3 regions of the Salinicoccus sp. Marseille-QA3875 genome follow, and region 3 is predicted to be linked to each of the others. Evidence: predicted binding sites of a transcription regulator. Region 3 holds the regulator's gene; each other region holds the start of a gene.
The links. The regulator Rex, encoded in region 3, represses fermentation and respiration genes when NADH is low (regulators of the CRP and FNR family bind a similar motif). The targets are predictions, from matches to a motif close to TTGTGAAATATTTCACAA.
Positions count from the first base shown of each region.

Region 1: ACY8DT_RS12500 (cytochrome c oxidase subunit 2A) is a predicted target of Rex. The motif match lies at 2,729-2,746, and genes of this name have one in related genera.
Region 2: ACY8DT_RS12775 (YwiC-like family protein) is a predicted target of Rex. The motif match lies at 2,828-2,845, and genes of this name have one in related genera.

Region 1 is NZ_CM143103.1:2,464,869-2,471,321, forward strand. It holds gene ACY8DT_RS12485 (glycerate kinase) at 1-254, shown strand, start outside; gene ACY8DT_RS12490 (cbb3-type cytochrome c oxidase subunit I) at 320-1,999, opposite strand; gene ACY8DT_RS12495 (cupredoxin domain-containing protein) at 1,992-2,486, opposite strand; gene ACY8DT_RS12500 (cytochrome c oxidase subunit 2A) at 2,502-2,666, opposite strand; gene ACY8DT_RS12505 (Crp/Fnr family transcriptional regulator) at 2,787-3,482, shown strand; RNA gene ssrS (6S RNA) at 3,539-3,731, shown strand; gene ACY8DT_RS12515 (replication-associated recombination protein A) at 3,776-5,053, opposite strand; gene ACY8DT_RS12520 (RrF2 family transcriptional regulator) at 5,143-5,559, shown strand; gene ACY8DT_RS12525 (ABC1 kinase family protein) at 5,583-6,453, shown strand, end outside.
Region 2 is NZ_CM143103.1:2,515,067-2,521,519, forward strand. It holds gene ACY8DT_RS12755 (NfeD family protein) at 1-682, shown strand, start outside; gene floA (flotillin-like protein FloA) at 705-1,715, shown strand; gene ACY8DT_RS12765 (hypothetical protein) at 1,727-2,425, shown strand; gene ACY8DT_RS12770 (GNAT family N-acetyltransferase) at 2,517-2,795, shown strand; gene ACY8DT_RS12775 (YwiC-like family protein) at 2,912-3,643, shown strand; gene ACY8DT_RS12780 (DeoR/GlpR family DNA-binding transcription regulator) at 3,931-4,677, shown strand; gene pfkB (1-phosphofructokinase) at 4,678-5,580, shown strand; gene ACY8DT_RS12790 (PTS fructose transporter subunit IIABC) at 5,595-6,453, shown strand, end outside.
Region 3 is NZ_CM143103.1:674,957-681,409, forward strand. It holds gene ACY8DT_RS03495 (MurR/RpiR family transcriptional regulator) at 1-386, opposite strand, end outside; gene ACY8DT_RS03500 (glycoside hydrolase family 32 protein) at 511-2,010, opposite strand; gene tatC (twin-arginine translocase subunit TatC) at 2,022-2,783, opposite strand; gene ACY8DT_RS03510 (twin-arginine translocase TatA/TatE family subunit) at 2,831-3,034, opposite strand; gene ACY8DT_RS03515 (redox-sensing transcriptional repressor Rex) at 3,081-3,716, opposite strand; gene ACY8DT_RS03520 (ABC-F family ATP-binding cassette domain-containing protein) at 3,849-5,765, shown strand; gene ACY8DT_RS03525 (hypothetical protein) at 6,232-6,453, shown strand, end outside.

The sequences.
Region 1 (6,453 bases), 970 kb from region 3:
GAATAGATCATCAATCCTTTTTCGGAAAAGTTATACAAGGTGTATCAGAAAAAGCCAGTCTGTATAATATACCGGTTATAGCCCTAGGTGGGAGTGTTGATACTCAGATGTTAAAACAAACTGAAGTATATCCAAGTATATTTTCTATTGTAAATGGACCTATAAACTTAGAAGATGCCATGGCAAAAGAAAACACTAGAACTAATCTTGATTTTACTGTTAAAAATATATGTATTTTAATGAATTTAAAATAATGATATATCATCATATAAATTAAGACGAAGATACCTATGAAATTGAGTATCTTCGTCTTAATTTTTTACCAGAGCTTAAAGCCTTTGGCCCCGGGTATATTTTCTGTAAACATCTGCGTAATAGGCACTGTATAGGCGATCAGCAGCAGGAAGACTGTAATGATGATCAGAACTCTCCAGTTTTCAACCCACTTGGTGGTTGGAACACTCTGGTCCATCATGGATGCTACAGGGAACTCCTCCACTTCTTCTGTTTTGAGTCCGGTCATCAGCTGGATGAACAGGATGACTGCAATGACGATGGCGACGAAGAGGAATATACCGCCGACTGCCTGCAAGATCTGATAGGTGATCCATTCCTCTGCGATGCCTGCTCCCCCGTACTCTGAGAAAGTTGAACGTCTTGGCGCACCTCTTAAACCTGCAAAGTGCATTGCTGCTGACATCAATCCCATTCCGAATGTCCATGTATATCCAAGATAGAGTCCCATATTATTCAACTGTTTTGTTATTTTGCGCCCTGTGATGTGAGGCAGCAGGAACATCATTATTCCGAAGTAAGTCAGTATAACCGGTGCACCGACAGTGATATGGAAGTGTCCGACCACCCAGATGGTATTATGCACCAGCTGGTTCATCTGTCCAGAAGCGTTAATGATACCGCCGATGCCACCTGGAATGAAGAACAGCATGCCGAGGAACGGCAGTACAAACCTGGCGTCTGTCCATGGCAGTTTTTTAAACCAATCCAGAATGCCTGTCGCACCCAGCTTACGGCCGTGTGTCTCAAATACAGCGAATAAACTGAATGCTGTCATCAGGGAAGGAACAATAACTGCGAAAGTCAAAACGACCTGCAATCCTTTCCAAAATGCATCTATACCCGGCTCAGTCAACTGGTGGTGTATACCAACAGGAATACTGAAGAATAAAAACAGCACGAAACTCATACGTGCAAGATTATCTGAAAATCCTTTCGTTCCAAGTACTTTAGGAACGACTACATACCAGGCCATATAAGCGGGCAGCAGCCAGAAATATACAAGAGCATGACCGAACATCCAGAACAGTGTACGGCTCAATGAAACGTTGATGGTTTCCACTATGCCGAGTGACCACGGGATGTACTGGAAGATGACTGACATTGAAACACCTATGGTACAGACGAGCCACATGACATTGTTCACTGATGCCATAAAGCTGAGAAGCGGTGTTTTGTGACCTTTGAATTCTTTTCTCCATCTGAAGTATCTCATCAATTGACCTGCAACCGAGAACCATGTCCCGACAATGATTACAGCAAGTGCTATGTAATAGAGTGCATGTGCCTGAAGCGGCGCGTAGAACGTATAAAGTACAGATGCTTCATTCGTTGCTATCATTGCTGCGGCAACGAGAGTACCGGCAGACATCATCCAGAAGCCGATCCAGCCCAGCTTTCTTTCCCTGTCGTTGAAAGCACCGGCAGAACGTGAAAGTGATGCGATCTGGAAGCCCATTATAAAGAAGAAAGTCAATACAAGCGCGAGAATCACTCCGTGTAAAGTGAGAAGCTGATAATAGCCGATTCCAAAAGGCAGTTCAACCATACCTGATCGGACGAGTGTCTGCAGCATTCCTGCAGTCCCTCCGATAAACAACGCGAAAATGACCCATATCATATTTGCAAGAACTAATTTACCATCTTTTGCATCCACCCGATTGTTGAGGGAAAATAAATTGTCCGGATGTATATTTTTACTCATTGTCTTCAGCACCTCCATCGACGACTTTTATTGTGGATGTCATATCAGTATGTCCGACACCGCAATATTCATTACAGACAATCAGAAATTCACCGGTCTTATCAAAGTTAGCACCATATGTAGAAACAAGTCCGGGTTCCACCATCATATTGATGTTTGTATTGACGACCTGGAAGCCATGGACAACATCGGTCGTTACGACTTGCACTTTCACTCTCGACCCTTGTGGAATCTCGACTTCAGCCGGTTCATAACGGAAAGCACTGGCTACAAAATATAAATTATAGTCGTATTCATCATCCTCAGATTCATGAAGTCCCGGCTCTGCAAATCTTGCATCATCTCTTACATATTCAGGGTTGATCGTCTCAATCCCACTTGCTGCAGGGGTATGTCCCGCGTGTACAGCAGAAACACCAAGGATGACGAGGAAAATAATCAGAGATCCGGTTCCCACACTCATCCATATTTTTTCAAACTTATGCATTTTTAATCATCCTCTCTACATTCTTCCTAAAAATAGTATGAAAGCACCGAACCAGCTGACGAATATCAGACCGCCGAGAAACATTACCATCATAAATGTTCCCCGCAGATCCAGTTTTGAGTGATCTACATCGTGAGTTTCAAGGTTATCATGGCTTTTTTCAACATTTTTATCAGTCATTATTTCACTCCTAAATAATAATTAATCTTAATTAAGATGTTAAATAAAATTGTCAAATAAAAAAGTGATAAAAGTCACAATTTATGATAATATTTTAATTAAGAAGGCGGGGCGGTTGATGTGAAGACTGAACTTACATTTAAACCTGAATCAGTAGTGAGACTGTTAAAGGAAAAAGGCAAAAGGATGACTTTAGAGAAAGGTGAATATGTTTTCCACCCGGGGGATCCTGCGAGATATGTCTATTGTTTGGAAGAGGGCGAAGTTTTCATCAGCAGAATGCAGGAAGACGGCCGGGAGATGGTCACGAATTACTTGTCGGATGATGCAGTTTTTGGAGCTCTGACTCTTCATTCTTTGAATAAAGAACACACTACTTACGCAAAAGTGAAAAAAGACTGCATATTGTATAAATACGAAAAAAGACAATTTGAACAGTTCATATTCACCAATGAAAATATTAAGATGGAATGGCTTCAGTGGCTGGATATCGACAGAGACAGAAATTCCTCAAAGATGAGAGATCTTCTGCTGTACGGGAAACAGGGCGCATTGCAGTCAGTTCTGATACGGCTGACGAATTCTTTCGGTGTGAATGTTGAAGATGGCATACTGATCAATACACAGTTGACCAATCAGGAACTTGCAGGGTTATGCGGTACTTCAAGAGAAGTGGTCAATAGAATGCTGTCAGATTTGAAGAAGCAGAAAGTGATTAAAGTGGAACGTAAATTCATAACCGTTCTTGATATGGATGTTCTGCGGAGTAATATCAACTGTGACAGATGCACCATTGATATCTGTCAGATATTTTAATAAAAAATCATTTTGCTTCTCAAAATTTCAGAGGTATGGTATAGTATATTTAATAGAAATATCTGAGAGGTTCGTGATGTGTTGAATTAAATTTTGACCTAACACCTTTTAAATCGGGAGTCTAATAGGTTTTCCTTCAAAAAACACGCCTAGACATTTAGGACGTTTGGAGTTGGAAACAGGACACCCACCTGCACTTAGCAGGCCAAAATTATCAGCTGAAACACACGGCTTTAGCTTGGATATTTCGAAAATTAAGCACCGGCTGCATCTGCGGCCGGTGCTTTTTTATACTATTTTTTATTAAAGAATGATTTTGTTTTTGAGTATATCTCGTTCAGCTGCGCTTCGTACTTAGTGTTTTTCGTCGGCATGAAATATTCTCTGTTCATAAGAGTGTCAGGTAAATATTGCTGTCGGACGATGTTGTTGGGGAAATTGTGCGGGTACTGATATCCGACGGCGTTGCCCAACTTTTCCGCACTTCTGTAATGCCCGTCTTTCAGGTGCTTCGGGACGGTGCCGGATTTACCTTTTCTGATGTCTGCGAGAGCATTGTCGATACTCTTATATGCGCTGTTGGATTTTGGAGACAGTGCAAGTTCTATTACAGCATTTGCGAGCGGTATTCTGGCTTCAGGAAAACCCAGACGTTCGGCGGAGATGATCGCATTCAAAGTACGTGTAGCAAGCTGCGGGTTTGCGAGGCCGATATCTTCATAGGCGATGACCAGGAGTCTCCGTGCGATTGTAACGAGGTCGCCTGCTTCTATCAGTCTCGCCAAATAGTGGAGACTTGCATTCACATCGCTTCCTCTGATCGATTTCTGGAAGCCGCTCATCACGTCATAATGGGCATCTCCGTCCTTATCGTGTAGAAATGCAGTCTGCTGCATACAGGCTTTCGCATCATCCAGTGTAATGTGCACGACATCATCAACAGGCTTTGTGCTGAGCGCAGCGAGTTCGAGAGCATTGAGTGCACTTCTTACATCTCCCTGGGAAGATAAAGTGAAATGATCCATGGCATCCTCATCAATTTCAATATTCAAATTGCCGAGCCCGCGTTCACTGTCTTCGAGTGCCCGTGAAACCGCAAGTTTCACATCCTCTGTATCCAGCAGATCCAGTTCGAATATCTGCGTTCTCGATCTGATGGCAGGATTGATTGCGTGATACGGGTTGGAAGTGGTGGCACCAATTAAAATAATGGTGCCTTTTTCCAGATGCGGAAGGAGAAAATCCTGTTTCGCCTTATCAAGACGATGGATTTCATCCAGCAGAAGTATTACCGTTCCGCTCATCTTCCCTTCTTCGACAATCTGCTGCATATCTTTTTTTGTATTTGAAACTGCATTCAAAGTTCTGAACATGTATTTTGTAGAACCCGCAATGGCACTTGCAATACTGGTTTTTCCGATTCCGGGAGGGCCGTATAAAATCATGGAGGAGAGCCTTTTGGCATCCACCATGCGTCTGATGATACCGCCTTCTCCTACCAGATGTTTCTGTGAAATCACTTCATCTATTGTTCTTGGACGCATGCGATAACTTAATGGTTGTGTCGTCATATTTTCACCCAACTGTTTTATTATGATATATTTAATATATTACAACAAAAATCAACTTATTAAAAAGTTTAGATATTTAGAGGTGTATTATGAAAATATCAACACGTGGCAGATATGGACTATATTTTATGCTGGCACTTGCCAGAGACTACGATGAAAAAAGAAGAAGTGTGAAATCTGTAGCAACTGAACGAGGAATCAGTGATTTATATTTAGAGCAGATTGTAGCCAGTTTGAAGAAAGATGATTTGGTGAAGAGTACAAGGGGAGCGTATGGCGGTTATGAGCTCAACCATCCTCCTGAAGAGATTACTGTAGGACAAATTTTTAAAACGGTCGAAGAAAACATCGTTGCTGTAGAAAGTGATGAAAAAGACAGTAAGAATGAAAGATTTTTATGGGGCAGAATCAGAGATGCAATCAGTGATGTACTGGACCATACGACTTTAAAAGATATGGTGGATTATGACGGCGAGGGGCTTGACGATTATATGTTTCATATTTAAATAATTATTTCTGGAGTTTTTATATGATAATAAAAAAACGTATTGAATATATAAACCGGTACAGGGAAATTGCCATTAATTTCTCATCCGCCGGATTTGGCTTTCTTGTTGAAGAGCTTGGACTGGATGAGCTGTTAAGCCTGCCAAAAAGGATCATATTAAGACAGGCTAAAAGCGATGATGAAAAATCCAGAGGCGAACGCATACGCATTTTCATTGAAGAGATGGGCACAACTTTCATAAAGCTGGGGCAGATTGCCAGTACAAGGCCGGATCTGATACCGATAGACATCATCGACGAACTCGAAAAACTTCAAAGTGATGTTCCACCTTTCAATTTCGAAGATGTGAAGAAAGTGATAGAGGACTCTTTAGACGTTAAAATTGAAGATGTCTTCCTGTCGATCGAAGAAACACCGATTGGTTCAGCATCAACGGGCCAGGTGCATAAGGCGGTGACCATAGAAGGCGAGACGGTGGCAGTCAAAGTCCAACGCCCGAATATAGAGAGAAGGGTCCGTACAGACCTGGAAATACTGCATCACCTTGCAACGCTTGCTGAGCAGCGTATGGAATGGGCGAGACGCTATCATCTTACCGATATGATCGAAGAGTTTTCAGAAGCGATTCTTGATGAGCTTGATTATACGATTGAAGCGAATAATGCGGATAAAATCCGAAAGCAATTTGAACACGACAGTCAGATTAAAATTCCGGAAATGATGAGGGAGTTGTCAACGAAGAATGTCCTTGTCATGGAATTCATTGACGGCATACCCATCAACCACCACACGGAACTGGAGGCGCGTGGCTACTCCAGGGAAGTGCTGGCAGAGCGGCTCACAAATGCAGTCTTTCATCAGATTATCATCGAAGGCTTCTTTCACGGCGACC
Region 2 (6,453 bases), 920 kb from region 3:
GGCGATAATTGATACATTTTTGATAGGGAATATTGTGAATACATTCAGGGATGCTATTACTATGCCTGTAATTGCCTTTATATTACTAGCTGTCTTCATAATTGGACTGGTAATGCAACTGTTTTCTGAACAATTCAATTTTTATGGTTTACTTTCTATTGCCGCCATTGTTCTATTTTTCTCCGGGCATTTATTAATAGAAGGCAGTAATCTTATTGCGCTCTCGTTATTTGTACTCGGGGCCTTTTTGATTATTATCGAGTTTTTTGTAATCGGTACCTTTTTGGGAATACTGGGTGTCATTCTATTATTGCTCAGCATTGTTTTAGTCAGTGGAAATATGATAATGTATTCAATCTTCCTGCTGATTATAATTATTATTGCATCTTTTATGGTGGTGGGTCTTATCAAATCTAAGAAAAGAAAAATACCGTTTTTGAACAGGTTGATCCTGAGTGATGCGACAGATACAGAATCCGGTTATACGTCTTTTGATGACCGTTCACATTTACTTGGTGAAACAGCAATTACTGTCACACCTCTCAGACCGTCAGGAACTATCCGTTACGGAGAAGAAAGAATTGATGCTGTTGCAGAAGGATCTTATATTACAGCGGATATGAAAGTTAAAGTCATACATGTTGAAGGAACCAGAGTAGTTGTCCGTCCTATTGAAGAATAACTAATTTAAAGGAGAGTTTTACATGGATTTAATGTTTATATCCGGAGGATTACTAACAGTTATATTTTTAATTGTTGTAATTTTTATCGTATTGTCATTTATCCTGTCATTTGTCCCGGTCGGTCTATGGATTTCAGCAATTGCTGCCGGAGTCAAAGTAGGAATATTTACACTGGTGGGTATGCGTCTCAGACGTGTTAAACCAAAACGCGTAATTGAACCGATGATCAAAGCCCATAAAGCAGGGCTTGACCTGAGCACAAACCAGCTTGAAGCACACTTCCTTGCCGGTGGTAATGTAGACAGAGTAGTGGACGCTTTAATCGCAGCCCAGCGTGCGAATATCAATTTAACTTTCGAACGTTGTGCGGCCATCGATCTTGCCGGTCGTGATGTACTTGAAGCAGTGCAGATGAGTGTAAATCCAAAAGTTATTGAAACACCATTTATTTCAGGTGTAGCCATGGATGGTATTGAAGTCAAAGCGAAAGCGCGTATCACGGTTCGTGCAAACATCGACCGCCTTGTCGGTGGTGCCGGTGAAGAAACAATCGTAGCCAGAGTCGGTGAAGGTATAGTTTCAACAATCGGTTCTTCAGAAAAACATTCTGGCGTTCTAGAAAACCCTGACTCGATATCACAGACAGTACTTTCAAAAGGGTTGGATTCAGGTACGGCATTCGAAATTTTATCCATAGATATCGCAGATGTGGATATCGGTAAAAATATTGGTGCCGATCTTCAGACTGAACAGGCTGTTGCAGATAAGAACATTGCACAGGCAAAAGCTGAAGAGCGTCGTGCAATGGCTGTCGCACAGGAGCAGGAGATGAAAGCGCGTGTTCAGGAAATGAGAGCCAAAGTGGTTGAAGCTGAATCCAAAGTACCGCTTGCATTCTCTAAAGCGCTTGAAGACGGTAATATTGGTGTCAGTGAATATTACGACCTGAAAAATGTCGAAGCAGATACCAATATGAGAGATTCTATCAATAAGATGACTAATCCGACTCGTTATAATGAAGATGAAGAATAGGTCGTGATATTATGGAAGCGTTACTGCCCCTATTAATATTTGCAGGCGGCGTAATATACTCTGTCATAGCCAGCAAAGGCAGCAATGAGAAAGAAAAAAGAAATATCGACCCCAGTAAAATGGAAAGGCCCGGCCGTTCGGCACCGAGGCGGCGTTCTGCTAATTCGGAGACACAGAGAGAGCAGGGGTCCGGCGGTCTTTTTGACGAGTTAAAACGCGAATTTAAAAAAGAATACGACAAAGCGATGGGTGAATCTTCATCAGAGACTAAAGATCAATCACGTAGAATGTCTCAGGAAAATATAAAAAAGCGTGTTGAAGAAGAACGCCGGAAACTGGAAGAAAAAAGACAGCAGGAAAAAGAACAGGCCTCGATGCGTCAAAGATCACGCAACCAGACATATAAAGATAAAAAACCTGTTGAAAGAAGACAGAGTGAAAGAGCGTCGAGGGCAAGAGAAAGTGTTTATACCGGTGCTCATGATGCCGCAAGCGATATTGAAATTGCAGATGCTTCAAAAGGTATCGGCAGAGAAATCACTGAAAGAGTACGCTATTCATATGGTGATGATCGTACGGAAATACATGAAAGAGGCAGAGCCAAAGATAAAGCAATTACAACAAAAGATCTGACTTTTGATAAAAGTGCAGTGGTTAACGGTATCATTTTTAATGAAATATTAGGGAAACCCAAATCGCGAAGAAAATAATACAGACACATATCAATTTTATTGATATGTGTTTTTATGTTTTAAATAGTACAATGAAGAGAATATAAGTATTAAGCAGGAGGTGTGAATGATGGACATAGATATTAAGAAAGGCGAAAATATGTTTTTCGTAGGTGAGGATGAATTAAACCCCGAAGCTTACGTTTCTTATATAGTCGATGATGAAGGTGACCTGATCATCGATAGTACAGAGGTTGCAAACCAGCTGAGCGGGCAGGGCATCGGCAGTACGCTTGTCAATATGGTTGTCGAGTATGCGAAAGATGAAGATAAGAAGATTGTCCCCCAGTGCCCATTTGCAAGAGCTGTCATGGAGCGTGAGGAAGAAACGAAACAAATGATAAAGTAGAAGAATAAGCTCATTCATTGAGCTTATTTTTTATGTTTAATTATTCACAAAAATGTACCAAAAGCATTACTGTCAGTTGTTATTTATAACTTATAATAGTGCTAAGAGGTGACATTATGAAGTTCAAAAAACAAAATCAACACGGTGCATGGGCGATGGTCTTCATGCCGCTTATACTTGGCATCGCTGCAGGGGGATTTCACCCGTCACAATTGTTTTATGCATCAGGATGGCTACTCATGTTCTTTGCGGCAGATCATGTTTTGATGTTCATCAAAAGGATGAAAAGAAAAAAGGATTATGGTTATTTAAAAGCGGCCTTGATGTTTGGAGTCATTGCTATTCTGCTATTTATCTATCCTTTGTTTATTGAGTACAGAATCATCTACTTTTTCTTAGCGATGATACCGCTTGGAGCAATAACGAGTTACTTCTCCATGATTAAAGATGAGCGGAACATCATTAATGATATCGTTGCCATTTCAATATTTTCAATTGCAGGGGGCGGTATTGCATTTTTAAACACTCATGAATGGACGCTTGGCATCACAGTTGTAATTTTAGTCAGTCTGTTCTACTTTGTCGGTTCGGCGTTGGTTGTCAAAACAATCGTCAGGGAACGGAAGAATATCAATTACAGAAATGCATCCTACATATATCATGCAGTGTTATTCCTTGGCATGCTGCTCTGGCATTTCACGCTGGGCATAGCATTCCTGATAGGAATCATCAGAGCGGTAGGTGTTTATGACAGAGGATGGACACCAAAAAAGCTGGGAATTATGGAAATATTCCATATTGTGTGGATCAGTACATGGGTAATTATATATTTGGTCGTGGTGATTTGAAAGGGCCCCCGAGGGGGCCTTTTTATCTTGATGATACTGTGATTTTGGAATCTGGCTGGATTTTATTTCTGATGCCGCTTATTTCACTGCAAGTAATACTGATCATTACCATCTCAGCGACAAAATTGATTTTGATATTGAGCATCTCCAATTTTTAATAAAAGAACATTGTTTTATTACTTATGCTGTGCAGATATTTACTGCACAGCTTTTTAATTTTGATTGATACTGATTGTTTTTGATTGAATTAGATTGATAATTATATTATTCTATAAGTGGTGATGAATATGATAACGACACAAAGATATGAATTGATATTAAATTTTTTGAACGAATACGGTAACGGCACCATCAATGATTTTGTAGATTTGACGGGCACAAGCAGTGCGACGATCCGCCGGGATCTGACGCATCTGGAAGATGAGGGACTGCTTTCCCGTATACATGGGGGCGCAACGATAGACCGCATAGAAAGTGAGAAGAGTTATACAGATAAGTCGGTTATGAATTTGAAGGATAAAATTCATATTGCCAAAACTGCTGCCGCTCTGATTGAAGACGGTGATACACTTTTTATCGATGCAGGCACGAGTACATATGAAATGCTGCCATTTATCAATAAGAAGAATTTAACGATAGTTACCAACAGTGTCACATTAATCAGTTCCCTGGTCAAAGACGGTCATCTTGTGTATCTCCTCGGGGGTAAAGTTAAACCGACGACGTATGCGATCATAGGAACTGAAGCAGTTGAGAAACTGAATAATCTGTCGTTTGATAAATGTTTTATCGGAACGAACGGCATAGATATAGAACACGGCTTTTCGACTCCGGACAGTGATGAAGCAGCGGTGAAACGCACCGCATTGAAGCGGTCGAAAGCAAAATACATATTAGGCGACACTTCTAAATTTCATAAGACAGCTTTCGTCAAATTTGCCGAACTCAGTGATGCGGAATTAATTACTAATGATACAAAATCAGATTTAATTAAAGAGATCAGTAAGGAAACGACAGTGATTGGAGAGGTGTAAATGATATATACCGTAACTTTTAATCCATCGGTGGATTATATTATGAGGGTGGATCAATTTAAAGAAGGCGAGTTGAACCGTACGGCACGCACGGAAAAATATCCGGGAGGAAAAGGTATCAATGTTTCAAGAGTGTTAAAGGAACTGGGTGCAAATACAACAGCACTGGGTTTCACAGGCGGATTTACAGGAGATTATATTAAATCCGAACTTGACAGAAGAAGCATCTTGCATGACTTCATAGAAGTTTCAGGCGAGACAAGAATCAATGTGAAACTTAAAACATCGTTGGAATCGGAAATAAATGCTGACGGGCCCAAAATTTCAGATGATAAATTCAAAACTTTGGAAGAAAAGTTGTCACGTCTGAGGCCGGAGGATCACGTGATATTTGCAGGCAGTGTGCCTGGGGGTCACAAAGACGCCTACAAAAGATTAGCCGGAAGATTATATGAAAACGGGATTCCATTCTCCATAGATTCAGAAGGTGAGAAACTGACATCGACACTGCCTTTTGAACCTTATCTGGTCAAACCCAATCTTTTTGAACTTGAACAGATGTCCGGTAAAGCTTTGAAGTCTGTAGAGGAAATTAGAAAAGCTGCGGAATCGTTATTAGAACGGGGTGCTCAAAATGTACTGGTCACATTGGGAGGGGATGGTGCGATGTTTGTTAGTGCAGAGTGTGCAATGAAACTGACACCGCCTGAAGGAGAACTGGTCAACTCGGTCGGTGCAGGAGATTCAACAGTTGCCGGTTTTATCAGTCAGCATGGTAAAGGTGTTACAGAACAAGTGAAGTACGCGGTTGCTGCAGGGAGTGCCACAGCTTATAACAGTGATCTCGCATCACGTCAGGATATTATTTCTTTATTGGATAAAGTGAAGATCGAAAAAATTTAATCGGGGTGAAATATATGAGAATTACAGAACTGCTTACTAAAGACACCATTAAGATGAATATTGAAGCGAAAGATAAGGACAGTGTGATAAAGGAACTCGTCAGTGAACTGGACAGAGCCGGTATAATTACCGATGCGGACAAATTTGAGTCGGCTATTCAAAAAAGGGAGTCGCAGAGTACTACCGGTGTAGGTGACGGCATCGCCATACCGCATGCCCAGACCAAGGAAGTTAAAAAGCCTGCCATAATGTTCGGACGCAGTGAAGAGGGGATTGATTACGATTCGTTGGACGGGCAGAATGCACACCTGTTCTTTATGATTGCTGCCCCGGACGGCCAGGCGACGACACATCTGGATGCTCTGGCGAAACTTTCAGGTATATTGATGAATCCTGAAGCAAAGGAACGTCTGTTAAAGGCACAGAATGCTGATGAAGTGTTAAATACCATTGATCATTATGATGAATCAGAACCGTCAGAAGAGACGGCTGAAACTGTCGTTAACAATGAAGACAAGGCATATATTATTGCAGTCACAGCTTGTCCTACGGGTATAGCACATACTTATATGGCAGCGGATGCACTGAAAAATAAGGCTAAAGAAATGAATGTGGATATCAAGGTGGAGACGAACGGTTCCGGCGGTGTGAAGAATCCTTTAAGTGAAGCGGATATAAAGAATGCTTCAGGCGTAATAGTAGCTGCCGACACTAAAGTGGAAATGGACCGTTTTAATGGAAAACGACTTTTGGAAGTACCGGTATCAGATGGGATTAAACGACCGGAAGAACTCATTCGGTCCACTCTCGATGAGCAGGGTGACGTATATGAAGGTTCAGGTGGCAGCAGCACTCAGAGCAGTTCATCTAAAG
Region 3 (6,453 bases):
AATAAAAGATGTGCAGCTTCTTTCATCACATCACGGCTGACGATCTTTTCAGTATTATAAAGTGCCTGTATCGTATTTTTAAACACTTTATCAAATATATCTTTATGATTGTCTGTTTCTAAATCTATCACTCTGGAAATATTTTCTTTTTCTAAAGTATGCAGTTCTTTTGCCAGTTCCACTTTTAATTCTTTTATACCTGCAAGACCTACTCGTTTAGCAAATCTGACAATCGCAGCATCGCTCGTATTGCTGTTCACTGCGATATCTTTAACTGGCATATTGATTACTTTTCTTGGGTTTTCAAGAATGAATGTTGCTATACGCTGTTCAACTGGTGTCATGTATTCCTGCCTTTTACTAATCTGGCTCAGTACCGAGAACATATAATTTCCCCCAAACTTATTGATTCCGCTCAAATACTAGAAATATTTAATTAATTATAACATGATTTCATGATCTTGATGATAAATTCAGCAAAAAATTACTAAAATTTACAAATTTATCACATTAATACTGAGATATAATTTCTTCATGATCAAAAGGTTTCAAATCATGGCGAATCAAGTTCACATAGCATTGTCCGGTCTCAGTTGATAATTCGACTCCCGTGGCATCTTTTTCGGGGAAAATCCTGGCCGACATGACAGCTTCGCCGTCATTAATAAAGATCTCCAGACTTGAGACATCCATGAATATTTGCAGTTTATACAACGGGCTCTCAAGATGCACATGCCTTTCGCATTCTTCGACCCCTTCAGGCTGCTCTCCGCTGAAAGAAGTATCGAGCTTGAACAATCGATGTTCTACATTATAAATCAGACGCGTTTCGTTTCTTTTTCCAACACGAAGATTCAAATAAATTTCACTCGCATTATAATCATTGAACTCTGCGATGAGCTCGTAAGAATCTCCGTAAAAATCCCTCATCCTTTTATTGTACTGTTTGAAATAACCTAAAGCTGTCACTTTATTTTCTCTTAAATTGACCATATTCGGATGCGGTGTCTGGATGAGCTTTTCTCCTTTAAGATTTAAAACTCTCGGGATGCTCAAGCAGTTGTCATAATGAAATTTTTCTGTCGGATATGATGTAGTCGGCATGCTCAGGCTCCCTATTATAACTTGACGGTCTTCCTGATCTTTGAAGACTTTAGGTGCATAAAAATCGAAGCCTCCATCGAACTCAATAAATTTGCCGTGACTCATGGAATGATGATCAAAGTCCATCTCCCCCATCACATAGCCCGCCTGGAAATTATTTCTGAAATAATTGCCGTATCTGTCGACTCCCTGAGGACAAAATATCAATATATCCATGCCGTCGATAGAAAAGTAATCAGGATATTCCCACAGCCAGCCAAACTCATCCAGACTGCTTTGAAGGATGCCTTTATATTCAAAACTGGATACATCATCCGCTTCAAACACTGCAAGACAGCCGTTTTCCATATTCGATTCTGCACCGATAAGCAAAATATATCTTCCGTTCTCCATTATCACTTTAGAATCTTTAAATTGTCTGAAATGCTCTTCATAACCTTCAATAAGAGGTACAGTATGTTTGACCAATTTAAACCGTTCATCCATATGCGCAATCAATTGTTTATATTTAAAAGACTGTCGGGACTGAGAACGTCCTATATAAAAGAAATGTTCGCGACCATTGAGGTTCAATGCAGAACCTGAGGAAAGACCTTTGTCATCAAACAGAGTATCAGGTTTTAATTTAACCCCTTCATTTGTGAATGATGCCAAATCTTTTGAGGTCACATGATACCAGTGCTGTTCTTCTTCACCCACTACCGGGAGCCATGTGTAAAACAGATGGTATCTTTCATCAATATCGTCATAAAAGACCACAGCCGGCGCGATGAGTGAACCAAGTACACTCTGTACATGATATTTCTGGCGCCACGGGCAGCTGTTAACATGTTCAATATACGAATTTAAATCGTTATGACTCATTGCTTCCAACGCTTTCAATTGAATATTCTCATGTCTGTCCAACTTTCCACCCCCTAGTCTTCTTCTAAAGATTCTTCAATTGCTTTCTGTTCAGCTTTCAAATATCTCCTATAACCGTATTTAGAAATAACGATACTGACTTCATAAAGTAAAATCATCGGAATAGTTAAAATTATATGTGTCATAAAGTCCGGCGGGGCAATGATCGCTGCTATGATGAATAGTATGAAGTAGGCATATTTCCGGTTTTTCTTAAGGAACATCGGTGTTATCATTCCCAACTGCGTTAAAAAGAGAACCAGTATAGGCATTTGGAATATCACGCCGAATGGAAGTACTGTACGGAACAGAAAACCGAAATACTGATTGATTCCGATCGTCGTTGCGATTCCCATCTCAGCTGATAAATCAAAAGTGAATTGTACAATATAAGGCACTACGATGAAGTAGCTGAATGCCATACCGATCAGCATCAATACCATCACTATAGGAATATAACTCAATGTCAGTTTCTGCTCATTACTGTAAAGACCCGGGGCAATAAAAGCCCATAACTGATATAGGATGACTGGTAAAATAATGACAAAAGCGATGATTATGATGACCATTATGTATATTTTAATCGGATCTGCCACCTGAAATGCATGCATTTGTATATTTGTTGTCCAAGGTGCATTCTGCATCTGATAGATTAAAGGTTGGGATAAAAAAAAGCCCACTATTAATGCAGCAAGAAAGAAGTACATTATGATGAGCAGCCGTTTTCTGAGCTCATCCAAATGCTCCATTATATCCTTCTTTTCTTCATCTTGCATAAGCTGATTCACCTCTTAAAAAAAGGTGGCTTCCGCCACCATTATTATTATGATTCTGATTCAATTTTCTTCGGTTCTTTCTTTTTCTCTTCTTCGTCATCATCGTCATCTGCCAAACCTTTAGTTGCATCTTTAAATTCCTTCAAAGTTGAACCGACAGCTCTCCCGAACTGCGGCAGTTTCTTAGGTCCGAATATGATCAATGCAACGACTGCGATTACGATTAAACTGACGGGACCAACTGCCATCATCAAAGTTGATGGTAATAAGAATGTAAACATAATTATTTTCCCCTCTCTATAAGTTCTTCATATAAAAGAATAATGCCTGTAATTCAACACCCAGATCGATGTTATGTACATAAATCTTTTTATCTAAATCCAATCTTGTCGGCGTGAAATTTAAAATGCCTTTGATGCCTGCTTTCACAAGTCTTTCGGCCATTTCCTGACTCACTGATACAGGTAAAGTCAATATTGCAACTTCAACTTTTCCTTTTTTGATTATAGACTCAAGTTCGTCTGCATGATGAATTGTTACATCATTAATCGTCGTGCCTATCAGCTCTTCATTGTTGTCGAGACCTGCCACTACATTCATTTTATCACTTAAATTATTAAATTTATAATTCAGTAATGCACTTCCTAAATTGCCGACTCCCACTAGCACAATGTTTTTCTTGTCAGTACCCTGGATATGTTCCATAAAGAAATTTAACAGGCTTTTTACGTTATAGCCATACCCTTTACGACCAAGTTCACCAAAATAAGAAAAATCTCTTCGGATCGTGGCTGAATCAATATCCAAAGCCTCGCTTATCTCCCTTGATGATACTCTGTCTGTAGCTGCTTCTTCTGCCTGTTTAAAATATCTGTAATAAAGAGGTAGCCGCTTCATTGTTGCGTTTGGAATTTTCTTTTTTGTATTCACAATCATTTACACCTACCCATTGACTAATGTCATTATTATAGCATATATAGGACTTCCCTTCCTACTATTGCAAATGAATTACCATCGTTTTTTTCAGTATATTATTGTAGACTATAGAGAAAGTGAGGGAAATTTATGATCGTAATGCAATTATCTAATTTAAAAAAAGCTTTTGTCACTGATGTGGTTTTCGAAAAAGTCACTTTGGAAATCAAATCAGGTGAAAATATAGGTATAGTCGGCAAGAACGGTGCAGGCAAGACTACCCTTATGAAAATTATGGCCGGAGAGATGAGCTATGACAGTGGTAATCTCACCCAGCCCAAAGGAACATCCGTCGGGTATTTGACCCAGCAGATGACATTGGAATCAAGCCGGACTGTATTGGAAGAGATGAAACGTCCATTCGCCAAACTTCTGGCTGTGAAAGATGAGATGGATGAAGTCACTTTGTGGCTTGAAAATAATGAATATACTCATGAAAAATACCAGGATTATGTGAACAGGCTGGAAAGACTCCAGAACACTTTTGAAAATCAGGACGGCTACCACATAGACTCCAATATCAAGATGGTGCTGACCGGGTTGAATTTTGAAATCACAGATCTGGAGCGTCCTGTCGATGAATTTTCAGGCGGTCAGAAGACACGTCTGTCACTCGCTCAAATGCTCCTTTCAAAACCCGATCTGCTGCTTCTGGATGAACCGACCAACCATCTGGATATGGATACGGTGGAATGGCTGGAGCAGTATTTAAATGGTTTCCAGGGTGCTGTTGTCATCATCAGCCACGACAGATATTTTCTGGATAAAACCGTCGATAAAATTTATGAAGTCGAGCTCGGCACCGGTACACTCTATCACACCAATTATTCGAAATATGTCATTGAAAAAGAGAAACGTTACCAATTGACCATGAAGCAGTATGAACGCCAGCAAAAAGAGATATCCAGACTGGAAACTTTTGTCGATAAAAATATCGCACGTGCTTCCACAAGCGGCATGGCAAAAGACAGAAGAAAGAAACTGGAGATGATGGAACGCATCAACGCACCGAAACAAGACCATAGGAATGCCAATTTCACTTTCAGTATCACACGTGAAAGCGGTAATGATGTACTCAGGATCAATGACCTGTCCATCGGCTATGATCAAGTGCTTAACAGTCATATCAACTTCAGCGTGGAGAAAAAGGACAGGCTCGCGATACTCGGACCAAATGGTATCGGCAAATCCACACTGGTCAAGACCATCGCCAAAAAAATCCCTGAAAAAGCCGGTGACATCGTATACGGCACCAATGTTTCAATCGGTTATTACGACCAGAAACAGGCGGAATTCACATCCAACAAAAACGTACTGGAAGAATTATGGTCTGAATATCCTGAGATGAGAGAAAGTGATATCAGGAAAATATTAGGCCGGTTTTTATTTACACAGGATGAAGTTAAAAAAAGTGTCAATGATTTAAGCGGCGGAGAAAAAGCCAGGATTCAGCTGGCAAAACTGATGCTTGAAAAAAATAATGTACTGATCCTCGATGAACCGACGAACCATCTGGACATAGACAGCAAAGAAGTCCTTGAAAATGCACTGGATGAATATGAAGGCACCATCATTTTCGTTTCTCATGACAGATATTTCGTCAACAGGATCGCAAACCGCATTTTGGAAATGGAAAAAGAGAAGCTGTTTCTTGTAAATGGTAATTATGACTACTTCCTTCATAAAAAAGAAGAATTGAAAATGACCCAGGAACCTGAAGTGACAGTGGCCGAATCAGAAAATAAAGGCAGCCTCAGCTATGAAGAACAGAAAAGACAGCGTAATGAGATTGGAAAATTGAAAAAGCAGGTTAAAAAACTGGAACAGGAAATTGCAACGCTGGAGGAAGATATAGAGAATATAGAAAATCAGCTGCTGGAGCCTGAAATTTATAATGACTATACAAAATCTGCTGAGCTCAATGAAAAGCTGATAAACAGAAATGAAAAATTGGAACATGTCATGGAACAATGGGCAGAAGGTGAAGAACAATTATCAGAAACGTAGAAGCGTTCGGTCAATATACCGTACGCTTCTTTTTTATTCATATGTTCGGGGTATAAGGTAATTTGTCAGAATTATAACTTCATCACAAAGTTATGCACAAGTCCAGAGTGATTAAATCAACTTTTTAAAGGCTTATCCACATTATCCACAAAGTTTTACACAGTTATACACATTTAAATCCACAGTTGTTGAAGACTTATCCAAGATGAAGCAGGGTTTATTCCACAGGTTATCCACAGAATGTGGATAAAACAAACGTTCCCTGTTGACAACGTCGTTATTATCTTTAATCCACTAAAATTGAATGTATGTTCGTTTCTTTAATTTGCGCATAATAAAAACGAAGACCAGTGACGATCTCCGTTTTTATAAGGGTAAATAATTATAATTGCACCGCCTTATATTGTTTAACTGCCCGGAAAAAAGGTAAAAGTAACTATACAGTGATTTTAAGGAGCGTGTAATGATGGCTGAAAATCATAAAGATCAGCAGGAAAAGATGAGAGAGGAAGCTAAAAAACAGGCTGAAGAAGGCCAGGAACAAAAAGCTCAGATGGAAGAGAAGGCACAGGCCAAGAAACACGATTTTAAAGATGAGAAATCCAAAGCCGGGTCGAAGCAGGAAGAGACTCAAGGCAAGGTCGATGATGCCGTAGAACAGGTCCAGAAGGAAAAAGGGAACAATCAG